DNA from 3 places in the Cellulomonas sp. GbtcB1 genome. Region 3 is predicted to be linked to each of the others. Evidence: riboswitches for the same ligand, from Rfam matches in the RefSeq annotation. Region 3 holds a riboswitch; each other region holds the start of a gene.
The links. A riboswitch is a leader RNA that binds a small molecule or an ion and turns the genes downstream of it on or off. The one in region 3 is predicted to bind S-adenosylmethionine.
Positions count from the first base shown of each region.

Region 1: another riboswitch for S-adenosylmethionine. It lies ahead of KVT14_RS03540 (methylenetetrahydrofolate reductase); the one in region 3 lies ahead of KVT14_RS04385 (DUF1737 domain-containing protein).
Region 2: another riboswitch for S-adenosylmethionine. It lies ahead of KVT14_RS01170 (NAD(P)H-dependent oxidoreductase); the one in region 3 lies ahead of KVT14_RS04385 (DUF1737 domain-containing protein).

Region 1 is NZ_JAGXJG010000005.1:99,967-109,805, reverse strand. Features, by position in the region: gene hrpA (ATP-dependent RNA helicase HrpA) at 1-3,370, shown strand, start outside; gene KVT14_RS03565 (MFS transporter) at 3,484-4,872, opposite strand; gene KVT14_RS03560 (DNA-3-methyladenine glycosylase I) at 5,111-5,719, shown strand; gene KVT14_RS03555 (ribonuclease PH) at 5,801-6,010, shown strand; gene KVT14_RS03550 (hypothetical protein) at 6,007-6,384, shown strand; gene KVT14_RS03545 (SMP-30/gluconolactonase/LRE family protein) at 6,420-7,349, opposite strand; SAM riboswitch class I at 7,487-7,595, shown strand; gene KVT14_RS03540 (methylenetetrahydrofolate reductase) at 7,589-8,650, shown strand; gene metE (5-methyltetrahydropteroyltriglutamate--homocysteine S-methyltransferase) at 8,659-9,839, shown strand, end outside.
Region 2 is NZ_JAGXJG010000001.1:251,985-261,823, forward strand. Features, by position in the region: gene KVT14_RS01140 (LLM class flavin-dependent oxidoreductase) at 1-538, opposite strand, end outside; gene KVT14_RS01145 (ABC transporter substrate-binding protein) at 576-1,583, opposite strand; gene KVT14_RS01150 (amino acid ABC transporter ATP-binding protein) at 1,647-2,504, opposite strand; gene KVT14_RS01155 (amino acid ABC transporter permease) at 2,501-3,592, opposite strand; gene KVT14_RS01160 (GNAT family N-acetyltransferase) at 3,589-4,347, opposite strand; gene KVT14_RS01165 (LLM class flavin-dependent oxidoreductase) at 4,420-5,802, opposite strand; SAM riboswitch class IV at 6,300-6,413, opposite strand; SAM riboswitch class IV at 6,639-6,742, shown strand; gene KVT14_RS01170 (NAD(P)H-dependent oxidoreductase) at 6,785-7,375, shown strand; gene KVT14_RS01175 (flavin reductase family protein) at 7,372-7,938, shown strand; gene KVT14_RS01180 (LLM class flavin-dependent oxidoreductase) at 7,999-9,120, shown strand; gene KVT14_RS01185 (NtaA/DmoA family FMN-dependent monooxygenase) at 9,183-9,839, shown strand, end outside.
Region 3 is NZ_JAGXJG010000007.1:58,093-67,931, forward strand. Features, by position in the region: gene KVT14_RS04335 (cysteine hydrolase family protein) at 1-232, opposite strand, end outside; gene KVT14_RS04340 (hypothetical protein) at 440-877, shown strand; gene purS (phosphoribosylformylglycinamidine synthase subunit PurS) at 956-1,243, shown strand; gene purQ (phosphoribosylformylglycinamidine synthase subunit PurQ) at 1,243-1,938, shown strand; gene KVT14_RS04355 (hypothetical protein) at 2,350-3,192, shown strand; gene KVT14_RS04360 (hypothetical protein) at 3,390-3,842, shown strand; gene KVT14_RS04365 (hypothetical protein) at 3,894-4,109, shown strand; gene KVT14_RS04370 (hypothetical protein) at 4,139-4,621, shown strand; gene KVT14_RS04375 (O-succinylhomoserine sulfhydrylase) at 4,645-5,898, opposite strand; gene KVT14_RS04380 (rhodanese-like domain-containing protein) at 5,895-6,320, opposite strand; gene KVT14_RS04385 (DUF1737 domain-containing protein) at 6,317-6,526, opposite strand; SAM riboswitch class I at 6,533-6,635, opposite strand; SAM riboswitch class IV at 6,753-6,868, shown strand; gene KVT14_RS04390 (aminotransferase class V-fold PLP-dependent enzyme) at 6,917-8,296, shown strand; gene KVT14_RS04395 (pentapeptide repeat-containing protein) at 8,355-8,978, opposite strand; gene KVT14_RS04400 (hypothetical protein) at 9,054-9,467, shown strand; gene KVT14_RS04405 (hypothetical protein) at 9,464-9,730, shown strand; gene KVT14_RS04410 (MaoC/PaaZ C-terminal domain-containing protein) at 9,761-9,839, opposite strand, start outside.

The DNA.
Region 1 (9,839 bases), on a different contig from region 3:
CCACCTGGGCCCCCGGGTCCAGGACCAGCGCCGCCCCGACGCCGTCGAGCTGCTGCCGCTCTACGGCCGGCTGTCCGCCGCCGAGCAGCACCGGGTGTTCCAGCAGCACAGCACCCGCCGCGTCGTGCTGGCCACCAACGTCGCCGAGACCTCCCTGACCGTGCCGGGCATCCGGTACGTCGTCGACCCCGGCACCGCGCGCATCTCCCGGTACTCCAAGGCCACCAAGGTGCAGCGGCTCCCGATCGAGCCGATCTCGCAGGCGTCGGCCAACCAGCGCTCGGGGCGGTGCGGGCGCGTCGCCGACGGCATCGCGATCCGGCTGTACTCCGAGGACGACTTCGCCTCCCGCCCGCGGTTCACCGAGCCCGAGATTCTGCGCACCTCGCTCGCGTCGGTGATCCTGCAGATGGTCGCCGTCGGCGTCGCGACCGGGCCGGACGACGTGGCGTCGTTCCCGTTCGTCGACCCGCCGGACACCCGGGCCGTGCGCGACGGCGTGCAGCTGCTGACCGAGCTCGGCGCGCTCGAGACCGGCCCGTCCGGCACCCGGCTGACCGACACCGGCCGCGCGCTCGCGCAGCTGCCGATGGACCCGCGGCTGGCCCGGATGATCGTCGAGGGCGGTCGGCGCGGCGTGGCGCGCGAGGTGATGATCGTGGCCGCCGCCCTGTCGATCCAGGACCCGCGCGAGCGCCCGGTGGAGATGCGCGCCCAGGCCGACCAGCTGCACGCCCGGTTCGCCGACCCGACGTCCGACTTCCTGGCGTACCTCAACCTCTGGCAGTACGTCCGCGACGCGCAGCGGGACCTGTCGGGCTCGGCGTTCCGCCGGCTGTGCAAGGCCGAGTACCTGAACTACCTGCGGCTGCGCGAGTGGCAGGACGTCGTGACGCAGCTCAAGGAGCTCGCGAAGCCGCTCGGCATCACGATGAACCCGCCGCGGACGACGGACCGCGACCTGTCCGAGGAGCGCGACCCCGCGACCGAGGGCCGCGGCGCGCACCGGCTGGAGTGGGACGCCGACCGGGTGCACGTCGCGCTGCTGTCCGGCCTGCTGTCGCAGATCGGCATGCAGGAGGCGTCGGACCTGTCCGGCGGCGGCGCGCAGGCCCGCGGCAAGGGGCGTGGTGACGGCGGTCGCACCCCGGACCGGCGCGGCCGCAACGAGTACCTGGGCGCGCGCGGCGCGAAGTTCGCGATCTTCCCCGGCTCCGGGCTCGCCAAGAAGCCGCCGGCCTGGGTGATGGCGGGCGAGCTCGTCGAGACCTCGCGGCTGTGGGCCCGGGACGCCGCGCGCATCCAGCCCGAGTGGGCCGAGGACCTGGCCGGGCACCTGGTGAAGCGGTCGTACTCCGAGCCGTCCTGGTCGTCCAAGCAGGGCGCGGCCATGGCCCTGGAGCGGGTCATGCTCTACGGCGTCCCCATCGTCACCGGGCGGCGGGTGCTGTTCGGGAAGGTCGACGCCGAGCACGCGCGCGAGCTGTTCATCCGGCACGCGCTCGTCGAGGGCGACTGGACCACGCACCACGCGTTCTTCGCCGAGAACCGCCGGCTCCTCAAGGAGGCCGAGGACCTCGAGGCCCGGTCACGGCGCCGCGGCCTGGTCGTCGACGACGACGCGCTGTTCGACTTCTACGACGAGCGGATCCCCGACGACGTCGTGTCCGCGCGGCACTTCGACCAGTGGTGGAAGGGCGCCCGCCGGAACGACCCCGACCTCCTGACCTTCACGCGCGAGCTCCTGGTGACGGACGAGGGCGGCGTGGACGAGTCGTCGTTCCCGTCGACCTGGCCGCAGGGCGACCTCGCGCTGCCGCTCACGTACCAGTTCCAGCCCGGCACGGACGCGGACGGCGTCACCGTGCACGTGCCGCTCGTGGCGCTCGCCCGGGTGCGGCCGGAGGGCTTCGACTGGATGGTGCCGGGCCTCCGCGAGGAGCTGGTCACCGCGACGATCCGCGCGCTGCCGAAGCCGGTCCGGGTGCAGCTCGTCCCCGCGCCGGACGTCGCCCGGGACGTGGTGGGCTGGCTCGACGCGCACACCGCCTCGTGGGAGGACACCGTGCGCGCGGCCGACGCCGCGCCGTCGTACGAGACCGCGTTCCGGCAGGCCGTCCGGGCGCTCCGCGACGTCGTCGTGCCCGACGGCGCGATCGACCTCGACCGGCTCCCGGCGCACCTGCGGATGACGTTCCGGGTCTCCGACGACCGCGGGCGCGTGCTCGACGAGGGCAAGGACCTCGCGGTGCTGCAGCGGAAGCTCGCGGCCCGCACCCAGGACGCGGTCTCGACGGCCGTGCGGAGCGCGGTGCGGGACGCGATGGCGGACGCGCGGGCGCGGTCGGGGGGCACGGACGGCGACGGCGGCCCGGTCCCCGCGGCCGCCCGTGGCGGGGCGGCGGCCGTCCCCGGTCCCGGGGCGCGGACCGCGACGCCCGCGCTGCCCGGCTTCGACGGCGCCGACCTCGACACCTGGCCCGCCGACCTGCCCGGCGGCGCCCTGCCGGAGCGCGTGGAGACGCAGGACGCGAGCGGGCTCACGGTGCGGGGCTACCCGGCGCTGGTCGAGCACGGCTCCGGGGCGTCGGCGACCGTCCGGGTCGAGGTGCTGGCCGACGCGGGCGACCAGGCCGTCCGGCACCGCCGTGGCCTGCGCCGGCTCCTGGTCCGCGACGTCGGGCTCGCCCCCGGCCGGATCACCTCGCGGTGGTCGGGGACCCAGGCGCTCACGCTCGCGGCCAGCCCGTACCCGAGCACCGAGGCGCTGGTCGCCGACGTGCAGCTCGCCGCCGTCGACCGGCTGCTGACCGAGCACCTCGCCGGGCGCCCGGCGACGGCCGTCCGGTCCGCCGACGCCTACGCGGCCGCCCGAGGGTTCGTCCGGGACCGGCTCGAGGACGCCGTGCACCGCGTGGTGCAGGACCTGGTCGCGGTGCTCGCCGCGGCGCGGGACCTCGACGGCGCCGTCCGCGGCACGCGGTCGCTCGCGCTGCTCGGCACCGTGCGCGACGTGCAGGAGCAGGCCGAGCGCCTCGTGCACGACGGGTTCGTCTCCGAGACCGGCGCCGACCGGCTGCCGCACCTGGCGCGCTACCTGCGCGCCGCGTCCTACCGGCTCGACAAGGCGGCGGGCAACCCCGCGCGCGACGAGCAGCTCGCCTGGCAGGTCCGGGACCTGGAGCAGCTGCTCGGGCAGACCCGCGCCCGGGTGACGAGCCGGACCCTCGTGCCGGCCGACCTGGCGGCGCTCGACGACGCGCGGTGGCTGCTGGAGGAGCTGCGCGTGAGCCTGTTCGCCCAGCAGCTCGGCACGCCGGTGCCGGTCAGCGAGAAGCGCATCCGCAAGGCCCTGGCCGCGCTGGCCTGAGCCCGGCGCCGCGGAGACGCCGCGAGTTCGGTGCCCCCGGCCGAGTTCGGAGCCTCTGGGCACCGAACTCGGCGGGAGCCACCGAACTCGTGGGTCGTGCGGGTCGAGCGGGGTCAGTCCGCGTGCGAGGACCTCGCGTAGTCCTGGTCCTTCGTCTCCCGGGACAGGATCAGCGCGAGCAGGGTGAGGACGCCCATCGCCGACAGGTACACGCCGACGAGCCAGGTGCTGCCGGCGGCCGCGGCCCACAGGGCGAGCGCCACGATCGGGGCCAGCGCGGCGCCGAGGATGGACGACACGTTGTAGGCGACCGCGGAACCGGTGTACCGGACGTTCGTCGGGAACAGCTCGGGCAGCAGCGCGCCCATCGGGCCGAACGTGGCGCCCATCAGCAGGAACCCGAGCACCAGGAACGCCTGGGTGAGCGCGCCGGTGAACACGAGGTCGTCGCGCACGGTGAGGAACAGCGGGAACGAGAACCCGAACACGATGATCGCCGACGTGACGCCGATGAGCAGGCGCCGGCGGCCCAGCCGGTCGGCCAGCGGGCCGGACAGCATCGTGAAGATGCCGAAGAACAGCACGCCGATGATCTGCATGAGCACGAAGTGCACGTACGGGATCCCCAGGCCGCCGGGCTCGCCGTCCTCCGGCGCGACGGCACGGGTGCCGTAGGTCAGCGTGAAGTTCGTCATCAGGTAGAACAGCACGTAGGTCGCCAGCATGATGAACGTGCCGAGCAGGGTCTCGCGCCAGTGGAACTTCAGCGTCGTGCCGAGCGGCACCTTGGTGATGGTGCCCTTCTTCTCGGCCTGGGTGAACGCCTCGGACTCGACCAGCTTGAGCCGCACCCACAGGCCGATGATCACCATCACGGCGGAGAACAGGAACGGCACGCGCCAGCCCCAGGACATGAACGCGTCCGAGCCCTGGCCGAGGACGCCGTTGATGATGAGGAAGATCCCGTTGGCGATGATGAAGCCGAGCGGGGCGCCCAGCTGCGGGAACGTGCCGTACCAGGCGCGCTTCCCGGCCGGGGCGTTCTCGGTGGCGACCAGCGCGGCACCCGACCACTCGCCGCCGAGCGCGAATCCCTGCGCGAGCCGCAGCACCAGCAGCGCGACCGTGGCGCCGACGCCGATGTGGCCGAACGTCGGCAGCAGCCCGATGAGGAACGTCGCGACGCCCATGGTGAGCAGCGAGTAGACCAGCGTCGTCTTGCGGCCCCGGCGGTCGCCGAGGTGCCCGAAGAAGATCGCGCCGATCGGGCGCGCCACCATCGCGGCGCCGAACACCGCGAACGACGCGAGCAGCGCCGTGGTGTCGTTCCCGGTGGGGAAGAACAGCTTCGGGAACACGAGGACGGCGGCCGTCGCGTACACGTAGAAGTCGTAGAACTCGATGGTGGTGCCCACGAGGCTCGCCGCGATGACGCGGGACGGCGAGTTGAGCGGCCGGGACTCGGCCGGCGGCGTGGTGGTGGGCACTGCGGTGGCTGACATGCGGGGCTCCTCGACGATCCGGGTGGCGCGGACCACCGGCGGTCGTCGGGGTCGGCTCCAGGTCGGCTCGCGGGACGGTCGGTGCTCCAGCGCTCGGGCGACCTTACGCCGTCTCACTTGTCAGACAAGTCGTGACCGCATGATGGACGCCCTGGCGCCGTCGTCCCCAGGGCACGCGCGCGGTGCGGGCTGTGGAGGGCGGCGACCGGGTGTCGCACCGGTGCGGCAGAGTGGCGGCATGACGAGCAGCGACGCCCCCGACACCCTCCCCGCCCCCGCGGGCCGCCGCTGCTTCGGCGACGGCGACCCGCTCTACGAGCGCTACCACGACGAGGAGTGGGGCGTCCCGGTGCACGGCGAGCGGGAGCTGTTCGAGCGCATGACGCTCGAGGCGTTCCAGTCGGGCCTCGCGTGGATCACGATCCTCCGCCGCCGCGAGGGCTTCCGCGCGGCATTCGCGGAGTTCGACCCGGCCGTCGTGGCGGGGTTCGACGAGCACGACGTCGAGCGGCTGATGGCGGACACCGGGATCATCCGGAACCGCGCCAAGATCACGGCGGCCGTCGCCAACGCCCGCGCCCTGCTGGAGCTGCACGGCCGCGGGTTCAGCCTGGACGAGCTGTTCTGGTCGGCGGCGCCCCTGACTGCCGGCACCCGCCCGCGGCCGCGCACGTTCGCGGACGTCCCGGCGACCACCCCGGAGTCGGCGGCCCTGGCGAAGGAGCTCAAGCGGCACGGGTTCCGGTTCGTCGGGCCGACGACGGCCTACGCGGCCATGCAGGCGTGCGGGATCGTCGACGACCACCTGGCGGACTGCCCCGTCGTCCTGGCGCGCGCCGGGGGGTGACGCATCCGTGCGCCGCCACCCGCCGCAGGTGTCTCTAGTGCGACATTGCCTTGAGTGTCTATCCCACACAGGACTACGCTCGTGAGACGGACTGCGGTGCTGCGCCGGGTCCGGCGAGCCGCCCGCGACGCGGGTGTGCCGTACGAGGTCGTCGAGCTCACGAACCACACGGGCGTCGTGGTCGGGGGCGTGCGCTCGACGCTCGGCCGGCACTCCGAGATCGACGACGTCACGGCTCGGAAGTTCTTCGACCAGTTCGCGTCGGTGCTCGGGAAGGGGTGGTGGCGGTGACCCGGTACACGGTCACGGCCGAGCGCGGGCGTCGCTGGTGGGTCCTCCAGTGCGTCGAGCACCCCGGGGCCATCTCCGAGGTGGCTCGCCTGGACCAGGCAGCGACCGCCATGCGCGAGGCGATCGCCTTCGTCGCGCAGGTCGACCCCTCCGACGTCGAGGTCGACCTGCGGCCGGCCGTCCCCGACGAGGTGGGCGCGCACGTCCGCGCCGCCGAACGCCTGCGCGCGGAGGCGCACCGCGCGAACCGCGAGGCCGCCGTCGAGTCGCGCGCGGCAGCCCGGGTGCTGCGCGACGCCGGGCTCTCCGTCCGCGACGTCGGGACCGTCCTGGGCGTGTCGCACCAGCGCGCCCACCAGCTCCTGGCGGGCTGAGGGGCGGCTCGCCCGCCCGCCGAGGCCCGACGGCGTCAGCCCTCCCCGAACGCCCGCACGGGCAGTCCGTCCACCGCCACGTCCACACCGAACACCGCCCCCGCCACCGGGTCCCCGTCCGCGTGCGCGGTCGTCACGTACGCCCGCCCCGAGCCCGGCGCCCCGAACCCCAGGCAGGTCACCTGCGCCGTGGGCACGCGGACCGCGCCGAGCGGGGTCCCGTCCGGCCCGAACCGCAGCACCGCGCCACCGCCGTACAGCGCGACCCAGAGGCAGCCCTCCCCGTCGACCGTCGTGCCGTCGGGCTGCGGCCCGTCCGGGTCGAACGACAGGAACGGCTCGGGGGCCGCGGCGGTGCCCGTCACGGCGTCGTACGGCAGCCGGTACACGGTCGCGGCACTGGTGTCCGTGACGTAGAGCGTCGCGCCGTCGGGGCTCCACTGGAGCCCGTTGCCGACCCCCACCCCGGTGAGCACCGCGTCGACCTCGAGGCCGCCCTCCCCGGCGACCACGCGGTACACGGTGCCGTCGCCCGGCGAGCCGTCCCGCGGCATCGTCGCGACCCACAGCCGGCCGGCGCCGTCGACGCCGCCGTCGTTGAACCGGTAGTCGCGCGGCATGTCCGCCGGCCGGGTCAGCGGACCGAGGGTCGTGCCGTCGTGCACGCCGAGGCCGTCCGCGGTCGCGAGCAGCAGCCCGCCCGCGGCGGACGGCCAGGCGAGCGAGACCGGGGACGGCACGCTGACCACGGCGTCGCGCGCGTGGTCGCCCTCGGCCCAGCGGTGCACGCTGCACGCGTCGATGTCGACCCAGACGACCGAGTCGTCCCGCGCGTCGTGCACGGGCCGCTCCCCCAGGCGCGCGCGGACCTCGCCGAGGACCAGGGCCTCGGGCGCGTCCCGCGGCACCAGGGCCCGGGCGTCGATCCGGCGGTCGGGCAGCGGGATGGTGCGCAGGTCGGTCACCCCATGCAGCCTGGCACGGCGCCGTCGCGCCCGCCCGGCCGCGGGCGCGACGGCGGATCCACGGTGTGAGCCCGGTCACCGAAAGATGACGCGTCAGGGGCAGTGGACGGCGACGGCCGCCGGGCCTAGTGTGGCGGCACCCATCCAGAGCGACCGAGAGACCTGGCTCGTCGACGTCGCAGCAACCCCCCTCCTCACCGAGGGTGCGGGTGCTTCCGCCAGGTTCGATGGAGCTGACGATGAGCAGTCACGACGCACCTGCGCACCTCGCGGGCACCGCCGTGCCGGACGGCCTCGGGGCCGTGGACCGCCCGACCGTGTCGTTCGAGCTGTTCCCGCCGCGGAACCCGGACGCCGCGCCCCGGCTGTGGTCGACGGTGCAGCAGCTCGCCGCGGCCCGCCCCGACTTCGTCTCCGTCACGTACGGCGCCTCGGGCAGCACCCGGACCACGACCCGACAGCTCGTCCGGCGGCTGCTGCGCGAGACCTCGCTGACCCCGATCGCGCACCTCACCTGCGTCGCCAGCTCGCGCGAGGACCTCGCGGCGACGATCGAGGAGTTCCTCGACGAGGGCGTACGGTCGTTCCTGGCCCTGCGCGGCGACCCGCCCGCCGACCGCTCCTGGGAGCCGCACCCCGAGGGCCTCCCGACCGCGAGCGCCCTCGTGGAGCTGCTGCGGGACGTCGAGCGGCGGCGGTGCGCCAGCAGCCCGGCGCAGGCGGTGCGCGCCGCCACCCGGCCGCTGTCCGTCGCCGTGGCGGCGTTCCCGCGCGGCAACGCGGGGGCCGGCAGCACCCGGGAGCAGGACGTCGCGGCCCTGCTCGCCAAGCAGCGGGCCGGCGCGGACTTCGCGATCACCCAGGTGTTCTACGACGCCGGCTCGTACCTCGAGCTCGTGGCCCTGGCGCGCGACGCCGGCGTCACGATCCCGATCCTCCCGGGCGTCATCCCCACCACCGACCCGGCCCGGCTCCGTCGCGTGGCGCAGCTGACGGGCGTGCCCGTCCCGGACACCCTGCTCGCGCGGCTCGACGCCTTCGACGCCGACGACCCGGCAGAGGTCGCGGCGCGGCACCGCCTGGGCACCCGCCTGGGCGTCGACCTGGTGAACGCCGTCCTCGACGGCGGCGCGCCCGGCGTGCACCTCTACACGTTCAACGCCCACGGCCCGGCGCTCGACCTGCTGGACGGCGCGGGACTGGGCGGCGACGCCCCCCGCGCGCACCTGCGCGTCGGCCTCGAGCCGGCCGCCGCCGCGTCCGCCCCCACGACCAACCCGACCCCCGTTCCCACCAGCTGAGGCGAGAGATGACCGACCTGACCCACCCGTTCCCCGCCGGCACCGTCCTGGGCTACCCCCGGATCGGCCCGCGCCGCGAGCTGAAGAAGGCCCTCGAGGCGTTCTGGGCCGGCCGCGCGAGCGCCGAGGAGGTCGAGGCCACCGCCGCCGACCTGCGCCGCCGGACCCGCACCCGCCTGGCCGAGCTCGGATTGGACACCCGGCTGCCCGCGATCCCGAGCGCCTTCTCGTTCTACGACCACGTCCTCGACGCGGCCGCGGTCCTCGGCGCCGTGCCCGAGCGGTTCGCCGACCTGCTCGCCGCCGACGGCGGCCTCGACCTCGCGGGGTACTCGACCGTGGCCCGCGGCCGCGGCGACGACCTGCCGCTCGAGATGACGAAGTGGTTCGACTCGAACTACCACTACCTCGTCCCGGAGATCGGCCCGGCGACGCCGTTCCGGTACGCCAGCGACCGCCCGGTGCGCGAGCTCGCGGAGGGCCTCGCGGACGGCGTGCTCACTCGCCCGGTGCTGGTCGGCCCGGTGACGTTCCTCGCGCTGGCCAAGGCCGCCGAGGGCTCGCCCGAGGACTTCCTGCCGATCGACCGGCTCGCCGACGTGCTGCCGGTGTACGCCGCGCTGCTCCGCGACCTGGCCCGCGCCGGCGCCACCTGGGTGCAGCTGGACGAGCCCGCCCTGGTCTCCGACTCGACCGGCGTCCCGGCCGACCGGCTGCTCGCGGCGGCCGCCGAGGCGTACCGCGCCCTGGCGACCGACCTGCCCGCCTCCGAGCGCCCCGCGATCCTGGTCGCCGCGCCGTACGGCGACCTCCAGGACGCCCTGCCGGTGCTGGCCGGCACCGACGTCGAGGGCCTCGCGCTCGACCTGGTCCGCGGCGCGCTGCCCGCCGGCCCCGTCGAGGGCCTGGCGTCGAAGGTGCTCGTCGGTGGCGTGGTCGACGGCCACAACATCTGGCGTGCGGACCTCGACGCCGCGCTCGGCTCGCTCGAGTCGCTGGAGGGCCTCGGCGCCCGGCAGGTCGCCGTCGCCACGTCGACGTCGCTGTTCCACGTCCCGCACGACGTCGAGGACGAGCCGCAGCTCGACCCGACGCTGCGCTCCTGGCTGGCGTTCGCGGACCAGAAGGTCGCCGAGGTCGTCACGCTCGCGACCGGCCTGACCGAGGGTCGCGAGGCCGTGCTCGCCGA
Region 2 (9,839 bases), on a different contig from region 3:
GCCGCTCGCGCAGCACGGAGTCGGAGCCGTCGATCGGCGGGGCGCCGGGGACGTACAGGCCGTCGACGACGCGGGGGCCGGCCGCAGGGCGTGCGGCGGGCGAGGGCGGGGCGGGCGGCGTCGGCGCGGCGGCGGACGCGTCCCCGCGCACGGCGTCCGCGTCCGCGGCGGCCCGCGTCCCGCCCGGCGGCGTGAACGCCCGCCCCAGGCCCAGGTCGACCCGCCCCGGGTGCAGCGCGGCGATCGTGCCGAACTGCTCCGCGGCGACCAGCGGGCTCGTGGTGCTCAGCAGCACCGCCCCCGAGCCGACGCGGATCCGCTCCGTGCGGGCCGCGACGGCCGCCGCGAGCACCGCGGGCGACGCCGAGCCGACGCCCGGGGACAGGTGGTGCTCGGCGTACCAGACGCGGTGGTAGCCGAGCCGGTCGAGGTCGACGGCCAGGTCGACGGCCGCCCGCACGGCCTGGGTGCCGGTGCCGCCGGCGGGCACGACCGCGAGGTCGAGCACGGACAGCGGGACACGGGGGTTCTCGGACATGGGTTCTCCTCCTCGGGTGCGGGCGGGCCGTCGGCGCTCAGGCCGTCTTCGGCAGGCCCGGCGGGTTCGTCTCGGGCGCGTCGATCGCCTCGGCCTCCAGGCCCCAGCGCTCGAGGACCTCGGTGTACGAGCCGTCGTCGAACGCGCCCTGCAGCGCGGCGGTCACGGCGTCGGCCCAGCCGCTGCCCTTGAGCGTGGTGACGGCGATCTGCGCGGTGTCCGGCCAGCCGCCGTTGAGCGTCCCGACGACCGCGAAGTCCTGCGGCGAGACCTTGGCCTTGTACGCGGCGGTGGCGTTCGGGCCGAAGGAGGCGTCGATCCGCCCCGACTGCAGCGCGAGGATGGTGTCGCCGTCGTTCTCGAAGTACTCGACCTGCACGGGGTCGAGACCGGCGGCCTGGTTCTCCTCGTCCCAGGCGAGCAGGATCTTCTCCTGGTTGGTGCCCGAGCCGACGGCGACGGTGAGGCCCGCGATGTCGGAGGGCTCGTCGATCTCCGTGATGTCGCTGCCGGCCTTGACCAGCCAGCCGAGCTCGTCGTTCCGGTAGGACGAGAAGTCGAACAGCTCCTTGCGCTCCTCGGTCACGGTGACGTTCGAGATGGTCGCGTCGACGTCGCCGGACTGGACCGCGAGCGGCCAGTCGGCCCAGGCCTTGACCTGCAGGTCGAGGTCCTTGCCGAGCGCGTCGGCGACGAGCTGGGCGATGTCGGTCTCGTTGCCGATCGGGGTGGCGTCGTCGTCGGCGAGGAACGCCAGCGGGGCGACGTAGGCGCTCACCGCGACCGTGAACGTGTCCTGCTCGGCGAGCTCCGGGGGCAGCAGGGCGATGGCGTCCGGGTTCTCGGCGGTGTGGACGCGGTCCTGGTCCGGGCTCGTGTTCACCTCGAGGCCGGCGGCCTCGGCGGCGCCCTGGAGCTCGCTGCCGGCCTCGGCCGCGTCGGACGTCCCGCCGCAGGCGGCGAGCAGGGCGAGGACGGGCACGAGCGCCAGGGCGGCGTGCGGGCGGCGGCGGGCGCCGGGCGGGCTGGTGCGGGTCGTGCGCATGGCGGGGCTGCCTCTCAGAGGGGTGGGCGGCGGGCGCGGGGGCGCGCGCCGGGTCGGGTGGGATCAGCGGACCTTGTCGAGGAACGCGCGGGTGCGCGGGTGCGCGGGGCTGCCGAGCACCTGGGCCGCGGGGCCCCGCTCGACCACGACGCCGTCGTCCATGAACACGACGGTGTCGGCGACGTCGCGGGCGAACGCGACCTCGTGGGTGACGACCACGAGCGTCGTGCCGTCGTGGGCGAGGTCCCGGATCACGCCGAGCACCTCCCCCACGAGCTCGGGGTCGAGCGCGGACGTCGGCTCGTCGAACAGCAGCAGCGCGGGCTTCACCGCGAGCGCGCGGGCGATGGCCACGCGCTGCTGCTGGCCGCCGGACAGCTGGCGGGGGCGGGCGTCGGCCTTGTCGGCCAGCCCGACCCGGGCCAGCAGGGCGCGGGCCTCGGCCTCCACCTCGGCCCGCGGGCGGCGCTGGGCCGAGACGGGCGCCTCGACGACGTTCTCCAGGGCGGTCAGGTGCGGGAACAGGTGGAAGTTCTGGAACACGAACCCGATCCGGGTGCGCTGCCGCAGCACGTCGCGCTCGGTGAGCTCGCGCAGCACCTCGCGGCGGCGCGGGCCCCAGCCGGCGCGGCGCCGGGCGTACCCGATGACCTCGCCGTCCAGGGCGACGAACCCGTGGTCGGGGCGCTCCAGGTGGTTGACCAGCCGGAGCAGGGTCGACTTGCCGGAGCCCGACGGGCCGAGGATCACGGTCACCTCGCCGGGGCGGACCTCCAGGTCGACGCCGCGGAGGACCTCGAGGGTGCCGTAGGACTTGGACAGGCCCTGCACCCGGAGGTGGCCGCCGGCGGGGGCCGGTGGTGCGGCGGGGGTCGTGGCGGCGGCGGGGGCCGCGGCGGGGGCGTGCAGCACGCTGGTCATCGGGTGCCTCCGGTGCGCTCGGTGGTGCGGGCGGCGGTGCGGGGTGCGGTGCGGGTGAGGTGGCCGCGGCGGGCGCCGGCCAGGAACGTGGGCGGCAGGTCCGCGGGCAGCGGGCGGCCGGCGACGCGCGCCGCGGCGACCGCGAGCGTCCAGCGCAGCCGCTGCAGCGGGGTCGGGGGGAGCGTGCGGAGCGCGCCGCGGGCGTAGTACCGCTCGAGGTAGTACTGCGCGACGGTCAGGACCGTGGTGGTGAGCAGGTACCAGATCGCCGCGACGAGCAGCAGCGGGACCACCCGCTGGTTCCGGCCGTAGATGACGCCGACGGTGTAGAACAGCTCGCCGTACGCCAGCACGTAGACGACCGACGTGCCCTTGAGCAGGCCGATGATCTCGTTCACCGACGTCGGGACGATGGTGCGCATGGCCTGCGGGAGCACGATCCGCCACTGCTGCCGGCCCCGCGGGATGCCGAGCGCCGCGGCGGCCTCGTGCTGGCCCTGGTCGACGCCGAGGATCCCGGCGCGGACGATCTCGGCGGAGTACGCCGCCTGCGACAGCCCGAGACCCAGGACCGCGGCGCCGAACTTGTCGACGACGTCGAGCGTGTCGAACTGCAGCCACTCCGGCCCGAACGGGATGCCGAGCGAGAGCTGCGGGTACAGGTAGGCGAGGTTGTACCAGAGCAGGAGCTGCAGGATCAGCGGCACGGACCGGAACACCCACGAGTACGCCCAGGACACCGACTGCAGCAGCGGCGACCGGGACAGCCGCATCAGCGCGAGCACCGTGCCGAGCCCGAAGCCGATCACGGCGGCGACGGCGGTCAGCCGGACGGTGGCCCACACGCCCTCCAGCACGGACGGCCAGGTCAGGTACTGCGCGACGACGTCCCACTCCCACTGCGGGTTGGTGAGCAGCGAGCTGAGCACCATCGCGAGCAGGACGGCCACGCCGGCGGTGGCGACCCAGCGGCCGGGGTGCCGCGCGGGCAGCACGGGCAGGTCGGCGAGGACCTCGGGGCGGTCGACGTCGAGGGCGGCCGGCGGCGCGCCGGGCCCGGCCGCGGGGGCCGTGGTCGCGGCGCTCACCGGGCGAGCCACTTCTCGAACGCGTGCGGGACGAGGTCGCCCGGGTACGCGGCGGGCTCGAACAGCGGGGTGTACCCGGCCGCCAGGTACAGGCCGACCGCCTCCGGCTGCTTCGGGCCGGTCGTCAGGTAGACCCGGGGGTAGCCGGCCGCGGCGGCGCGCGCCTCCAGCGCGGCGAGCACGACCCGGGCCAGCCCGCGGCGGCGGTGCGCCTCGTGGGTCCAGATCCGCTTGAGCTCCGCGGTCGGCACCGCGGGCGCTCCCTCGGCGTCCCGGGCGCCCGGGTCGGCGAGCCGGGCGGCGTCGCCGTGCTCCGGCTCCCACCGGCGGCGGAACGCCCCGCCCGCCACCGGCTCGCCGTCCTCCAGCACGAGCACGAGGGCGCCGTGCGGCGGGGCGAACTCCTCGACGCCGTAGTGCTCCAGCTCGTCGCGGAGCTCGGCGGGGGTGAGCAGGCCGGTGTACCGGGTGCTGTACTCGTGCGCCAGGCCGTCGAGCAGCGGCCCGACCAGCGGATCGTGCAGCCGGGCGTCGCGCACGGCGAGCCGCGCGGGGTCGAGCGGGCCCGGGTCGAGCGGGGCGGGGTCGATCGAGGCGGCGTCGAGCCGGGCGGGGTCGATCGAGGCGGCGTCGAGCCGGGCCGGGTCGAACGGGGCCGGGTCGAGCCGGGCCCGGCCGATCGCGGCGGGGTCGAGCCGGGCAGGGTCCGGCGCGGCCGCGTGGGACGCGCGTGCCCGCAGCGGGGTCGTGGTCATCGGGTCACCTCTCGGTGGGTGCGGGGTGCGGGGTGCGGGGTGCGGTGGCGGGCGCCGTCAGGGGCGGGGCCGTCAGGTGAGGGCGAACGGCGCGGCGGACCAGGGGCCCTCCGCGAGGGCGAGCCGGTCGGCACGGGCGTCGGTACGCCCGTCGGCCCGTCCGTCGCCGCGGGCGGCCGACGCGCGGCGGCGGACCACCGCCGGTTCCCGGTCGCCGGGCTCGTCGCCGTCGCCGGGCCGCAGCCGGAACGCGCCCGCCTGCTGCAGCGCGGGAACCGTCCGCTCGACGAGCGCCGCCAGGTCCGCCTCCACCGAGGTCGGGAGCGCGACGAACCCGTCGACCGCGCCGTCGCGGACGGCGTCGGCGAGCACGGTCGCCAGGTCGGCCCCGGTGCCCGCGACGACCGCGCCGGCGACGCCGATGTCCGGCCGGTCGACGGAGCGCACCAGGTCCAGCCGCGCGAGGGCGGACTCCCGGTCGTCGGCGAGGGCGACGTCGACGTCGAGCAGGACGCGCACCGCGTCGGCGGGCCGGCCCGCGGCCACGGCGGCGGCGCGCACCCGGGACCGGGCCGCGGCGGCGGCCTCCAGGTCCGGCGCCGTGAGCCGGGCGACGTCGGCGTACCGGCCCGCGAGCGCCTCGGCGGCCGGGCCCGCGACGGGCACCACCACGAGCGGGCGCTCCGCGGGGGCGGTGCCGTCCCCGTCGCCACCGCGAGCGGTGCTGCGAGCGGCCGACCGGCCACGGACCGCGAACCGGATGCCGTCGTGGTCGACGCGGAACCGGCCGTCCCCGCCGCGGCGCACCGCGCCGGGCTCCCCCGCGGCCCAGGCGGCGAGGACGGCGTCCAGGGCGGCGGCCGCGCGGTCCGCCCACCGGCGCTCGGCAGCGGCAGCGGCAGCAGCGTCTGCGGGAGCCCCACCGGCAACGTCTGCGGCGGCGGCTCCCGCGGCAGCGACTGCGGCAGCGGCAGAGCCCGCGGGAGCAGCAACGCGAGAGGCGGACCCGGCCCCGAGGGCCCCCGGCTCGGCGAGGTCGGCGCGGCCGCCGGTCGCCCCCGGGCCGGACAGCTGCCAGCCCGCCGCACCTCCCGCCGCGTTCTGCACCCCGCGGACGCCACCCGCGAGGTGGCCCGGCTCGACCTGGTCGTGCGGGACGCCCGCCACCAGCGCGGCGGTCCGGACCAGCGGGGCGACCCGCGCCGCGGCGACGGCGGCGTCGAGCCGGCCGGGCACCTGCCGACGCCCGGGGTGCAGCAGCAGGGCGTCGCCGAGCACCACGAGGTCGAGCAGGCCGCGATCGGCGCGGTGCACCAGGCGGGCGAGCCGCTCGCCGTCGAACGCGCGGGCGGCGACGGCGCCGTGGGCGCCGACCGCGCCGGGCCGGGCGCCGGCGGCGGTCAGGTCGACGCCGAGCAGCGCGCGGCGGCCGGCGCTGGGGGACGAGAAGGGCATGACGGCTCCGTTCGGGGGCGGGTGGTGAGGCGGTCGCGGGCGCGCCGGGGCGCGCCACGGCGACGCGCGGGCGGCGGATCGACGAGCGGGCAGGCGCCCCGGCTCGCCGAGATCGGACCCCCGCGCCGAGATCGGACCGTGGAAGGTCCTATCTCGACCCGCGCGTCCTCTCTCGGCGCGGGTCGGCGCGGACCGAGACGAGCCGGCGCGGGCCGGGCGGCCCGCTCGCGCGGATCGGTCAGGTCGGCGCGGTGGGCGTCCCGAGACGTGACCGGGCACGGCGCGGGCGCCGCGGGGCCGGGCTCAGGCGCCGCGCGGGGCCGGGGTCACGCGCCCCGGGCGGGGCGCCTGGCCGGGGGCTGCGCCGTCAGCGGCGACAGCGACAGCGGCCGCCGGGCGCGGCGGCGGCGGTCGGCAGGGCGGGTGCCGAGGGCGCCCACGGCGCCTGCACGGTCCGGCTCATGCGTTCTCCTCGTGTGCCCCCGCCCGGTCGGGCGGGTCCGCGTGTTGTCCGTCGCCGGCGGCGGCGGACCTGGTCCTCACCCGGGGCACCCACCCGCGCGGGGGGTTGCCGTCCGACCAGCCGGGGCTTCGCGTCGGAGCTCATGACCACCCGGCCCGTCCCGGGGCCCGCCCTGCGGCGCACCCCGGTGGCGAACCGGTGCCCGGAACCTACGAACCGGACCCGGGGGCGTCAACGGCCGGGCCGCCGCGTCTCGCATGCCGGAGCGATGTCACAGGACCAAGGTCCCAGGCGTTCGCACGGTCCCGGATCGTGAGAACTCGCCACCCGCCGGCGCCGGCGGACCCGGAGCGGTGCTAGACCTCCGCCCCGAGGTCACGAGTCCCAGCGCCAAGCCCCGGCTGGCTGGGCAGCAACCCCACGTCACGGCGGGGTGCTCCGGGAGATGACCTGGCCGTCGGCCGGCACGCGCCGCTCCGCCGCACGGCAACCGTGATCGACCCCCTTTGCGAGGCCACCATGTCGTCCCCGTCCGTCGTCGCCGTCTCCGGGAACCCGCGCGCCGGGTCCCGCACCCTGGGCGCCGCGCGCGCCGCCGCCGAGCGCCTGGCCGCGCTCACGTCGGCCGACCGCGCCACCCCCGCCGCCGTCGAGGTCGTCGACCTCGCGACGCTCGCCGGCGAGCTGCTCGCCCCGGCGCACCCCGCCGCCGACGCCGCGCTCGCGCGGGTGGCCGCCGCCGACGTCGCGGTCGTCGCGACCCCGGTCTACAAGGCGTCCTACACCGGCCTGCTCAAGGCGTTCCTCGACCTGTACGGCCCGGACGGGCTGGCCGGCGTCGTGGCCGTGCCGCTCGTGGTGTCCGGCAACCCGGCGCACGCGCTCGCCGGCGAGGTGCACCTGCGCCCCGTGCTCGTCGAGCTGGGCGCGGTCGTCCCCGCGCGCTCGCTGACCCTGACCGAGGCCCAGCTCGCCGACCTCGACCCCGCGCTGGACGCGTGGCTGGCCCGGGCCGCCGCGCCGCTCCGCCGGGCGCTCGGGCTCGCGCCGGCCGCCGAGCCCGCCGCGTCCGCCGCACCCGCCGTCGCGCTCGCCGGGGCGACCCGGTGACCGCCGAGCGCACGGACCTGGGCCCGCTCGAGCGGCTGCTCGCCGAGCAGGACGAGCCCCAGCTCGACCCGCAGCAGTTCAAGCGGGTGTTCCGCCGGCACCCCGCCGGGGTCGCCGTAGTCGCGCTGCGGCACGCCGGCCGACCGGTCGGGTTCACCGCGACCTCGGTCATCTCGGTGTCCGCGGCCCCGCCGCTGCTCGCGTTCTCGCTCGCCTCGACGTCGTCCTCCTGGCCCGCCGTGTCCGCGGCGCGCACGCTGGCCGTGAGCTTCCTCGCGGACCACCAGGACGACGTGTCCGCACGGTTCGCCACCAGCGGCCTGGACCGGTTCGCCGCCGGCGGCTGGTCCTCGCTCCCGACCGGCGAGCCCGTGATCGACGGCGCCGTCTCCTGGGTGCGCGCCCGCGTCGTCCAGCGCACGCCCGTCGGCGACTCGTACCTCGTGTCGCTGCGGGCGCTGTCCGCGGGCGGCCCGGACGACGCCGAGCCCGGCGACGGCGCCTCGCCGCTGGTCTACCACGACCGCACCTACCACCGGATCGGCACGCACACCGCCCTGTGACGCCGCGGCCCCGCCGCACCCGCCCCGATCCCGCCGCTCCCCCGACCCACCGGAGACCCCGTGACCGTCCCCCCGCTCCTCACCGGCCTCGACGTCGACGGCGCCGGCGCGCACCCGGCCGCCGCCGCGCTGTCCGGCCTCGCGCCCGCCGACCTCGTGTCGGGCGCCCGCCTGGCCCGCGCCGTCCGGCACGCCGAGCACGCCGGCCTGACCTTCGTCACCTTCGCCGACGCCGCCCTCGCCGCCGTCCCGGGCGACCCCACCGGGGCCCGCCTCGACGCGGTCACCCGCGCCGCGTTCGTCGCCCGCACGACCACGGCGATCGGCCTGGTGCCCGAGGTGCCGACCACCTACCCGGAGCCGTTCCACGTCGCGACGCAGCTCGCCTCGCTCGACCTGGCCGCGTCCGGCCGCGCGGGCTGGCTGGCCGCGGTGACCCCCGGCGACGCCGCCCCGGCGGCGTACGGTCGCGCGCCGGTCGCCGACCTCGGCCGCGAGGCCCGGGACGTCGTGCAGGTCGTCCGCGACCTGTGGGACTCCTGGGAGGACGACGCGGTGATCCGCGACGTCGGCACCGGCCGGTACGTCGACCGGGACCGGATCCACCCGGTGAACTTCGCCGGGGAGTCGTTCTCCGTCGTGGGCCCGCTCATCACGCCGCGGCCTCCGCAGGGCCAGCCCGTCGTCCTGGCGCGGGCCGGGGACGTCGCCGGTCCCGGCCGGGACGGCGAGCGCCTGGTGGACGTCGTGCTGGTCGGCGGTCCCGACGCCGCGGGCGCCCGGGCCGCGGCACGGGCTGCGGCAGACGCCGACCCCGGCGCGCGGGCGGTGGTGGAGGTGCAGGTGGTCCTCGACGCCGGCGGCCGCACGGCCGTGGACCGGCTCGCCGAGCTCGACGCCGCCGAGCCGTGGGCGCCGGGCACCGCGCTGCGCCACGTGGGCACGGCGGCCGGGCTGCGCGCCCTGCTGGCCGAGCTCGCGGACGACCCCGCCGTGGCCGGGGTCCGGCTGCTCGCCGCCGCGCTCGACGCCGACCTGCCGGTGCTGGCCCGGGACGTGCTGCCCGCCCTGCGCGCCGACCGGCGGACCGCCGCCCCGCGCGCGGGCACCACCCTGCGCGACCACCTGGGCCTGACCCGGCCCGAGAACCGCTTCGCGGGCGCGGCCCGCGCGACCGCCTGAGGAGCCCCGCCGTGACGCAGCACACCGAGCCGACCGACCGCACCGCCGACGAGGAGTACCCGATCACCCGCCCCGACGCCGAGGTGCACTTCGGCGTCTTCTTCCAGGGCGTCAACCACACGACCATCTGGTCCGACCCCGAGTCCGGCTCGCAGACGGACTTCGCGTCCTTCGAGCGGGTCGCGCGCACCGCCGAGCGCGGCTTGTTCGACGCGTTCTTCCTCGGCGAGGGCCTCCGCCTGCGGGAGAGCCGGGGCCGGCTGCACGACCTCGACGTCGTCGGCCGCCCCGACGCGATCACGCAGCTCGCCGCGCTGGCCGCCGTGACGGAGCGGATCGGCCTGGTCGCCACCCAGAACACCACGTACAACGACCCCGTCGACCTGGCCCGGCGGCTCGCGAGCCTGGACGTGCTGTCCGGCGGGCGCGCCGCCTGGAACGTCGTGACCACCGACAACGCGTGGACCGGCGAGAACTTCCGCCGCGGCGGCTACCTCGACCACGCCCGCCGCTACGACCGCGCCGAGCAGGTCCTCGCGACGGCCCGGCGCATCTGGGACGCGTGGCCGGACGGCCCCGGCGGGCGGGTCGCGCGCGTCGAGGCGCACGGCGACCTGCTGGACGTGACCATCGACCCCACGACGCCGCGCAGCCCGCAGGGGCACCCGGTGATCTTCCAGGCCGGCGACTCGGCGCAGGGCCGGGACTTCGCCGCGCGG
Region 3 (9,839 bases):
CGGCGACGACGGGCTTGAGCTCGTAGCCGGGCGTGCCGGCGTGCAGGGGCGGCGAGGTCCGGGAGGCGTGCTGCACGACCACGACCGGGCGGCCGGTGCGCCGCCACGCGTCGACGAGGGCGCCGATGTTCCGCTCGGCGTCGGGGTTGTCGCGCCGGCCCCAGAAGGCGGCGTCGTCGAAGCCCTGCTGCACGTCGATCACGACCAGGGCGGCGTCGGGGGAGAGGTCCATGGGGGGAATCGTGCTGGTCGAGCGGCCGGGCCCGACAGTGGCGTGGGCGCCGTTCTCCGTCGATCCCCTGCCACGGCACGCCCCCCGGGTGACGCCCACCCACCCGGACGGCGTCGACCGATCGGGTGGTCCGCCCAACGGGGGTGGGTGCTACCACCCAGACGTCCCAGGACACGCGGGCTACCGGGTCGTAACGTCCCCGCACATATGCACTCTGACCTGCACGTCCTCGCCCCCCACGGCATCGGCGGCCGCACCGCTCTCGGGTACCACCCCCGGGACGGCCGCCCCGTCGCGTGCTGGGTCGTGCACCCGACCCGCCGCGAGCCCGGGGTCGTGCCGCGGCTCGAGCGGTACGCCGCCGCGCTGGGCCTGTCCGACACCGACGCCGCGGCGCTGCGCGAGGTCGACGACTACCGCGCGTCCCTCACCGCCGCCGGCGGCTGGGCGACGCTCTGGGTCGGGGACGAGACCGAGCTCGCGGCCGAGCACGACGACGCCTGGCTGGACGCGCTGCTGGACCGCGGCTGGGCCGTGGTCGTCGTCGGCTACTCGACCGACCTCGCCACCTCGGACAACCCGGCGATCATGGCCTACCTGACCGGCGGCGGGAACGCGCACGTCGGAGTGGTCCGCGCCGCCTGACGGACGCGCGCGCGGAGGCACCCCGCGGGATCGGTACGCTGTGACCATCCCCACCGCCGCGAACCAGGGAGCTCACCCGTGGGACGAGTCGTCGTCGATGTGATGCCCAAGCCGGAGATCCTCGACCCGCAGGGCAAGGCCGTCGCCGGGGCGCTGCCGCGGCTCGGTTTCGGCCAGTTCACCTCCGTCCGCCAGGGCAAGCGGTTCGAGCTCGAGGTCGACGGCCCGGTCACCCCCGAGGTGCTGGCCGCTGCCGCCGAGGCCGCGACCCAGGTGCTGTCGAACCCGGTGATCGAGGACGTCGTCCGCGTGGCCGACTCCGAGGCCGACGCGGCCGGGACCGTGCTGTCCGAGGGCCTGGCCTGATGACCAAGATCGGCGTCGTCACCTTCCCGGGCACCCTGGACGACCGCGACGCCGCGCGCGCCGTGCGCCTCGCCGGGGCCGAGCCCGTCGCGCTCTGGCACGCCGACGCGGACCTGCGCGGCGTCGACGCGGTGGTCCTGCCCGGCGGGTTCTCCTACGGCGACTACCTGCGCGCCGGGGCGATCAGCCGGTTCGCGCCCGTCATGGGCGAGGTCGTCGAGGCCGCCGGCAAGGGCATGCCCGTGCTCGGCATCTGCAACGGCTTCCAGGTCCTCACCGAGGCGCACCTGCTGCCCGGCTCGATGATCAAGAACGACCACCTGCACTTCGTCTGCCGCGAGCAGGTGCTGTCCGTCGAGCGGGCCGACACCGCCTGGACGAGCGAGTACGCCGCGGGCGAGCGGATCACGATCCCGCTCAAGAACCAGGACGGCCAGTACGTCGCCGACGAGCACACCCTCGACGAGCTCGAGGGCGAGGGCCGGGTCGTGTTCCGCTACGAGGACGTCAACCCGAACGGGTCGCGCCGCGGGATCGCCGGCATCAGCAACGCGCGCGGCAACGTCGTCGGCCTCATGCCGCACCCCGAGCACGCCGTCGAGGCGGGCTTCGGCCCGGACGGCGCCCGCGGCCCGCGCTCGGGCACGGACGGCCTGCGGTTCTTCACCTCGGTGATGCGCGCGCTCGTCTCCTGACCCGCGCGCCCGGCGCCCCGGACCCCGCGGGTCCGGGGCGCTCCTGCGTCCCGGGCGCCGCCCGCCCCGCTGCCGCCCGCCCGCTGCCTGCCGCCTGCCCGCCCTCCTGCCGCCCGCCGCGGCGCCGAGTGCCTATCGGACACGTCCACTGCCTACCCAGTGGATAGGCAGTCGACGTGTCGGATGTGCACTCGCGGGCCGGGCCGGGCTGGGGCCGGGCCGGGGCAGGGCGGGCCGGGCCGGTCACGTGCGCCCGGGATGTGGACACGGTGCTGCCTCGTCCGGCGGGGCGCAGTTAGGCTGCCCGCGTGTTCCTGAGCCGGGTGTGTTGTCGCTGAGCTGACACCCTCGCGCGCCCGCGGCCGGACGGCCCTCGCCGCGCACCCGCCTCACCCCGAGGACACCACCCCCATGGCTCAGCCCGTGCTGGACCGCGCGCTCGCGGTCGCCACCCGTCACGTCCCCGCCGCCGCCCGCCGCGTCGTCCCGACCCGCCGCGCGCTCGCCACCCCGGCCCCCGCGCCCGCCACCCCGGACCTCGCCCCGGCCCCCGCGCCCGCCACCCCGGACCTCGCCCCGGACCTCGCCCCCGCCGCCCCGGACCTCGCGCCGGCCTCGGCACCCGCCGCCCCGGCCTTGGCCCCCGGTCGCGCCTCGGCGTCCCCGCTCCGGTCCCCCGCGGATCCTCGGGACGCCGCCCGATCCGTGGGTGCACAGCGCGAGAACCGGGTGGGAACCAGCGCCCCGACGGCGGCGGACCGGCCCGCGCCGGACGCGGAGCGCGCGCCGGTCGTGCACGTCGGAGCCCCGGCCTACGGCGTGCGGACCGTCGAGGCCCGGCCGGAGTCGGAGTCGGGGATCGCCGTGGCCGCCCGCACCGCCGACGCCATCCGGCTCGGCTTCTCCGTCGCGGTGCCCTCCGTCGGGGCGCTCGCCCGGGTGGCCGCCCTCGTCGAGGACGCCCTCGCCGAGGTCGGCCGCGACCGGTCCGCGGTCCGGGTGCTGCTCGACCTGGAGGTCGTGCTCGCCGGTGACGAGCGCACCGCCCGCCGCAAGCGGTCGCACCTGGAGTACCTCGACGCGCTCGCCGGCCTGTCGTGGGCGCCCGCCGACACCCGCGTCGTCACGACCGCGGACCGGCTCGTCGCCGAGGTCGGCGAGGTGGCCCGGCGCGCGGGCGTCGACGGCGTGGTCCTGCACCCCCTGGCCGGCGGCGCCGAGGTCGAGGCGGAGCTCCGCGCGCTGGTGGCCTGACCTCCGGCGCCCGACCCCGGCCGGCCCCGACGGTGGAAGGTTGTGACGGACACGCCGATGGCGTGTCCGTCACAACCTTCCACCGTGCAGCGGCACCGACACCGACCCAGGGCCCGGGCGAGGGCCCGACCCGGGAGGCCCGGCTCGGGGCCGTCGGCCGTCGGTCGTGACCGTGGCTGTCGGTACGGTGGGCTCCCATGACACGGGTGTGGCAATGGTCGGTCCTGGGCGTGCTGCTGCTGGCCGTGTGGCTGGTCGCGCTCACGGGGGCCGGCGACCCCGAGGTCCGTGCCGGGTTCCTCGGGTACGCGGTGCTGATCCTCCTGCTGGGCGCGGTGCCCGCCGCGCTGCTGGGCGGCCTGGTCGGCGCCGGGGTGCTGGCCGTCGCACGCCGCCTGCCGCCGGCCGGTGACCCCCGCCGCCCCCGCGCCCGGCTCGTCGCCGTCGCGGTCACGGGGGTGGGATCGACCCTCCTGGGCGCGGTCCTCGCCACCGGCGGAGTCGCGGTGGCGTTCGCGCCCGCGGTGCTCGGGTGGTCGGCGCTGCTCGTCGGCCTGCCGCTGACCCTCGCGGCGGCGACCGCCTGGGCGCGCTGGCGCCCGGAGCGGGACCGCCCCCGCCGTCCGGCGCCCGAGGGCACCTACCCCTGATTCCGGGGGTCCGACGTGCGAGGACGCCGGGGTTCCGCGACCCTCGGTCCCATGCTGAACGGCTGGCCGCTCGTCGTCATCGGCGTCGTCGCGGCGGTCGCCGGGCTGGCAGGGGTGCTCGGTCGCCTCGACCGCACGCGGTTCGCGCGGTACAGGCGCCACGGCGAGCCGACCCGGCGCCAGCACATGATCCTGCAGCGGCTCGGCGGGGGGATGTTCGTGCTGGTCGGTGTCGGTCTCGTGATCGCCGGAGTGAACGACCCCTGACGGCCGGGCCGCGTCCGTAGCCTCGGCGCGTGACGAGGCTCCGGCACTGGGCGCTGCTGGGCGTCGTCCTGCCGCTGTGGCTCGCGGTGGTGCGCGCCGCGGGGGTCCTGGGCTGGCACCTCGGCCTTGCGGACTGGCTCGTGCTCGTGGCCTTCTGGACGGCGATCACCCTGGTGCCGGTCCTGGTGCCCTGCCTCGCCGTCGCGCTGCTGGTCGGGGCCGGCGTGCTGGCCGTGGGCCGGCGTCTGCCGCCACCCGGGTCCCGGGCCCGTACGGTCGTCGTTGCGGCGGGCACGCTCGCGGTCGCCGCCGTGGCGACCGTCGGCGGGATGTGGCCCCAGGCGGTGTTCTCCGCGCCCCTCGACCTGGTGCCCGTCCCGCGGGTGCTCGCCGCCGCGGTGGCCGCCGGCGCGCCACTGGTGGTGGCGGCCGTCGTCGCGTGGCGGCGCAGCGACCGCATCACGCCGCTGCCGCCGCTGCCGAGCCCGTGGGAGGACGGCCCGGCGACGTGACCGCCGCCGGGCCGCCCCCGCCGTCAGCCGCCCAGCGTCCCGAGGGCCTGCTCCAGGTCGTCGGCCAGGTCGTCGACGTCCTCCAGCCCCACCGACAGCCGCACCGTCGACTCCGCGATGCCGACCGCAGCGCGCCCGTCGGGGCCGAGCTTGCGGTGCGTCGTCGTCGCCGGGTGCGTGACCAGCGACTTCGCGTCGCCGAGGTTGTTCGAGATGTCCACGACCCGCAGCGCGTCCAGCACGCCGAACGTCAGCGCCTTGGCCTCCGCGGGCGTCGACCCCTCCGGCACGCGCAGGTCGAGCGTCACCACCGTGCCGCCGCCGGACTGCTGCGCGAGCGCGAGGGCGTGCTGCGGGTGCGAGGGCAGGTACGGGTACCGGACCTGCGCGATCACCGGATGCCCCTCCAGCCGGGTCGCCAGCTCCAGCGCGGACGCCGTCTGGTGCCGGACCCGCAGCGACAGCGTCTCCAGGCCCTTGAGCAGCACCCACGCGTTGAACGCCGACAGCGACGGCCCGGTGTTCCGGATCAGCGTCTGCACCGGCCCGTGCACGAACGCGTCGGTGCCGAGGATGGCCCCGCCGAGCACCCGTCCCTGGCCGTCGATGTGCTTGGTCGCCGAGTACACGACCACGTCGGCGCCGAAGTCGAGCGGCCGGGACAGCACGGGCGTCGCGAACACGTTGTCCACGACGACGACCGCGCCCGCGGCGTGCGCGAGCCGGCTGACCGTGGCGATGTCGACCAGGTCCTGCATCGGGTTGGACGGCGTCTCGAAGAACACCACGTCCGCGGGCGTCGACAGGGCCTCCTCCCACTGCGCGGGCACGTGGCCGTCGACGTAGTCGGTGCGCACGCCCCACTTGGCGAGGATCTCGTCGAAGATCACCACCGACGACCCGAACAGCGCGCGCGCCGCGACCACCCGCGAGCCCGACCGGACGAGCGCGGCGAGCGCGGTGAACACCGCCGACATGCCGGACGCCGTGGCGTAGCAGGCCTCGGCGCCCTCGAGCAGCCGGAGCCGCTCCTCGAATGTCGACACCGTCGGGTTGCCGTACCGGGAGTACAGGAACCGGTCGGCCTCGCCCGCGAACGCCGCCTCGGCGTCGGCGGCGCGGGAGTAGACGTAGCCCTGCGTGAGGAACAGCGCCTCGGACGTCTCCTGGAACGGCGTGCGGACGTGGCCGCCGCGCACGGCGAGCGTGTCGGGGCGCAGGGACTCCCGGGGAAGCCGCTCGTCGTGCCAGTCCGCCGGTCCGGGAGCGGCGCTCACGCCTCCCGCCACGGCAGGCCGGCCGCGCGCCAGCCCTGGTGGCCCCGGCGGCCGTCGGGGCCGACGTCGCCCTCGAAGCCGGTGAGCACGTTGTACGCCGGGCCGAGGCCCGCGGCGGTCGCGGTGACCGCGGCGGCGACGGAGCGCACGCCCGACCGGCACAGGAACACCACGGGGCGCGGGTCGTCCGCGGTCACGCCGGCGGCGGCCAGACCGTCGAGGAACGCCGGGTTGGGCCGGCCGAACGCGTCGGTCCACTCGACGAACGCCGTGCGGCCCTCGCCGGCGTCGGCGGTGTCGGGGACGCCGATGGTCTGCCACTCGCCCTCGGTGCGGACGTCCACGAGGACGGCGCGCTCGTCGGTCAGCAGCAGGTCCCAGGCCTCCTGCGGGGTGAGGTCACCCGCGTACGGCGCGGTCACAGCGGGCGCACCGGGGTGCTCGGGGCGGCCGCGGCCGGCAGCACGACGGCCTGCGCGACGATCACGCGCTCCCCGTCGAAGGTGGCGGCGGGCCCGCCGTGCAGCTCGTAACCCTCGGCCAGGGCGGCGCTGACCCGCTCGCAGAACGAGCGGTCGTCGGGCCCCGTCAGCAGGCGGTAGCGCAGGCGGTCGTCGGTGTCGGTCATGCCTCTCCTCCATCGGATCTGGCGGAAGCACCCTCGGCCGGCCCCGGTGGGGGTCCGCGGGTTGCTGCGGCGTCGACGAGCCAGATCTCTCGGCCGCTCTGGATGGTGCGGCGATGCTACGCCATCGCCCGGACCAGGATGACCGCCCGGCCGCGCCCGGGTGAACCCGTGTCGCACCGTGGACCACGGTTGACACCTGCGCGCGGGCCGCCGCATCCTCGGACGAGGTCATGAGCGCCAGCGCGAAGCCCCGGCTCGCTGGCCGGCAACCCTCCCTCCGCGGCGGGGTGCCCCGGGTGACGACCTGGCCGTCCACCGACCGGTGGCCGGCAAGCGCGGGGTCGCCCGGTCGGCGACCGGGCCCCCACCGATCCGCTCGGGGGTAGTCCCATGTCCGTCACCGCCACCACCTCGTGTGCCGAGACCGCCCTGCTGCCCGTCGTCGGCGGGGACACGCGCGTCCCTCTGGTCGACGGCCGGTCCGTGCCGTACGCGAACCTCGACTACGCCGCCTCCGCGCCGGCGCTCGAGTCCGTCGCCGCCCGCGTCGTCGAGGTGCTGCCGCTCTACGCGTCGGTGCACCGCGGCGCCGGCTACCTGTCCCAGGTGTCGACGGCGCTGTACGAGGCGTCCCGCGCGACGGTCGCCCGGTTCGTGGGCGCGCGCCCCGACGACGTCGCGGTGATCACCCGGAACACCACCGACGCCCTGAACCTGCTGGCCGGCTGCGTCCCCGACGGCGGCCGGGTGCTCGTCCTGGACGTCGAGCACCACGCGAACCTGCTGCCCTGGGTGCGCTCGGTCCGGGGCTCCGGCCGCACAGCGACGATCCTGCCGTCGGCGTCGACCGTCGCCGAGACGCTGACGGCGCTGCGCACCGAGCTCGCCCGCCAGCCGTACGCGCTCGTCACGCTGACCGGGGCGTCGAACGTCACGGGCGAGGCGCTGCCGATCGCCTCGGTGGTCGCCCTCGCGCAGGAGGCCGGCGCCCGCGTCGCCGTCGACGGCGCGCAGCTCGTGCCGCACCGGGCGTTCTCGCTCGCGGCCAGCGGCGTCGACTACGTCGCCTTCTCCGGGCACAAGACCTACGCGCCGTTCGGCGCGGGCGCCCTGGTGGGCCGGCGCGACTGGCTCGACGCGGGCACGCCGTACCTGGCCGGCGGCGGCGCCGTCCGCGACGTGCGCACCGACAGGACGCTGTGGCAGCCGGCGCCCGCGCGGCACGAGGGCGGGTCGCCCAACGTGCTCGGCGCCGTCGCGCTGGCGGAGGCGTGCGACGCCCTGGACGCCCTGCCCGCCGGGGCGCTGGTCGAGCACGAGCGCGCGCTGCGCGAGCGCCTGGTCGACGGGCTGGCCGCGATCCCGGGGGCCCGGGTGCTGCGGCTGTGGTCCGACTCGACCGACCCGGTCGGCGTGGTCGCGTTCACGCTCGGCGACCACGACTCCGGCCTGGTGGCCGCCTACCTGTCCGCCGAGCACGGCATCGGCGTGCGGGACGGGCGGTTCTGCGCGCACCCGCTGCTGGCCCGGGTCGGGGTGACGGGCGGGGCGATCCGCGCCTCCGTCGGGGTCGGGACGACCACGGAGACGGTCGACCGGCTGCTCGCCGGGCTGCACGCGTACGTCACCGAGGGTCCTGCGGCGTCCTACGAGGTCGTCGACGGCTGCTGGACGGTGGCGGACGACACCCGGCCCCGGCCCGCCGTGACCGGCATCGACGCGATCGCGGCGACCGCCGCGGCGGCCTGCGGGCCGGCCGTCGAGGACTGAGAACCCGGCGCCGGGCGGCCCGCGCAGGGGGCGGGTCGTCCGGGGCCGCGGGGCGTCGTCAGCGGACGACGACCCCGAGGTGCGCCGCCAGCGCGCCCGCCAGGTCGAGCAGCTGCGCCTGGCTGATCGTCGCGCCCTTCAGGCCGGCGGTGCCGTCGATGCCGGCGAGCTCCGCGCCGCGCAGGTCGACGTCCTTCAGCTGCGCCCGGGTCAGGTCCAGCCGCCCGACCCGGCAGTCCTCCAGCCGGACCCGCGCCGCACGGACGCCCGCGAGGTCGAGGTCGCCGATGGTGCAGCCGACGAGGCGGACGTCCTGCAGCCGGGCGTCGCGCAGGTTGAGGTAGTCGATCTTGCCGCCCTCGACCGTGACCCGGTCCCAGGAGCCGCCGAACGCCTCGAGCGCGCCGAGCCGGCAGCCCTCGAGCGTGACGTCGCGCCACGTGCCCGAGCGGGCGCGGAGCATCCCCGCCCGGCACTCGGCGAGCGTGGTGTCGACGAGGTGGGCGTGGTCGAGCTCCGCCCCATCGAGGTCGCACCCCCGGAGCAGGCACTTGATGAACCGGGCGCTCTCCGCGTCGGCGCCGGCGAGGTCGAGGCCGTCGAGCAGGAGGCGGTCGTAGTCGCCCTCGGGCTCGACAGGGCCGGGGTACGGGTCGAGGAGGTCGGTGCGCGGGGCGGGCATGGGTCCAGCCTCGCACCCCGAACCCGGCTGTGGACGACGGTCGATCGGGGTCCCGGGGCCTCTAGCGTGGTCGGCATGGCGGCGGGAGCGGCGGTGACGCAGGCGGCGCCGGCGCTCGGGACGGCCGAGTGGCTGGCGGAGTTCCTGCTGTCCCCGGGGCCGGCGGCGCTGGCGGCCGTGCTTGCCGCGATGCTGGGTCTTGCCGCGGCGCAGGCACGGATCCGCGCCGACCGGGCAGCGGCTGTGGCGACGAGGAGGCACACCGCGTGGCTCGCGTCACGGGAACGCGAGGGCCAGGAGCGGGACCGTCGCCGGGCGCAGTGGTGGGAGTCGTACACCTGGGTGGTGGAGCGCCTGGACGGCACCGAGGACGAGGCCCTCGGCCCGGTGCCCAAGGCGCTGGCCGCGGCCGCAGACGACCCTGTGCGGTCGGCGCTCGCGACAGTAACGTGGGAGCAGATCACCGAGCCGGAGGGAGCGGGACGATGACCCCCGACCAGCAGCGGTCGAGCAGCGGCGGCCGCCGCCCGGTGAGCCCGGAGTTCGCCGCGGAGGCACGCGAGTACGTCCGGCGGCTGTCGGAGGGCGGCGACCTGTGGCAGCAGGCCGTGGACCGCGACCGCGAGCGACGCGAGCGGCTGGAGGAGGCGACCCGGCACGAGATGGAGATGGAGCGGTTCTGGACCGCCGAGTACGAGCGCCTCACCCGCGGCGGCCCGATCCGGCGGATGCTCCGCGCCCTGTTCACCTAGGCACCCCGCACCCGCCGGACCGCGCCGGCCTCACCCTCGCCCCCGCACCTCCGCCGTCAGGTGCGGCTTCCGGCGCTTCGCGTCCCACGCCGTCACCGACCACGCCGCG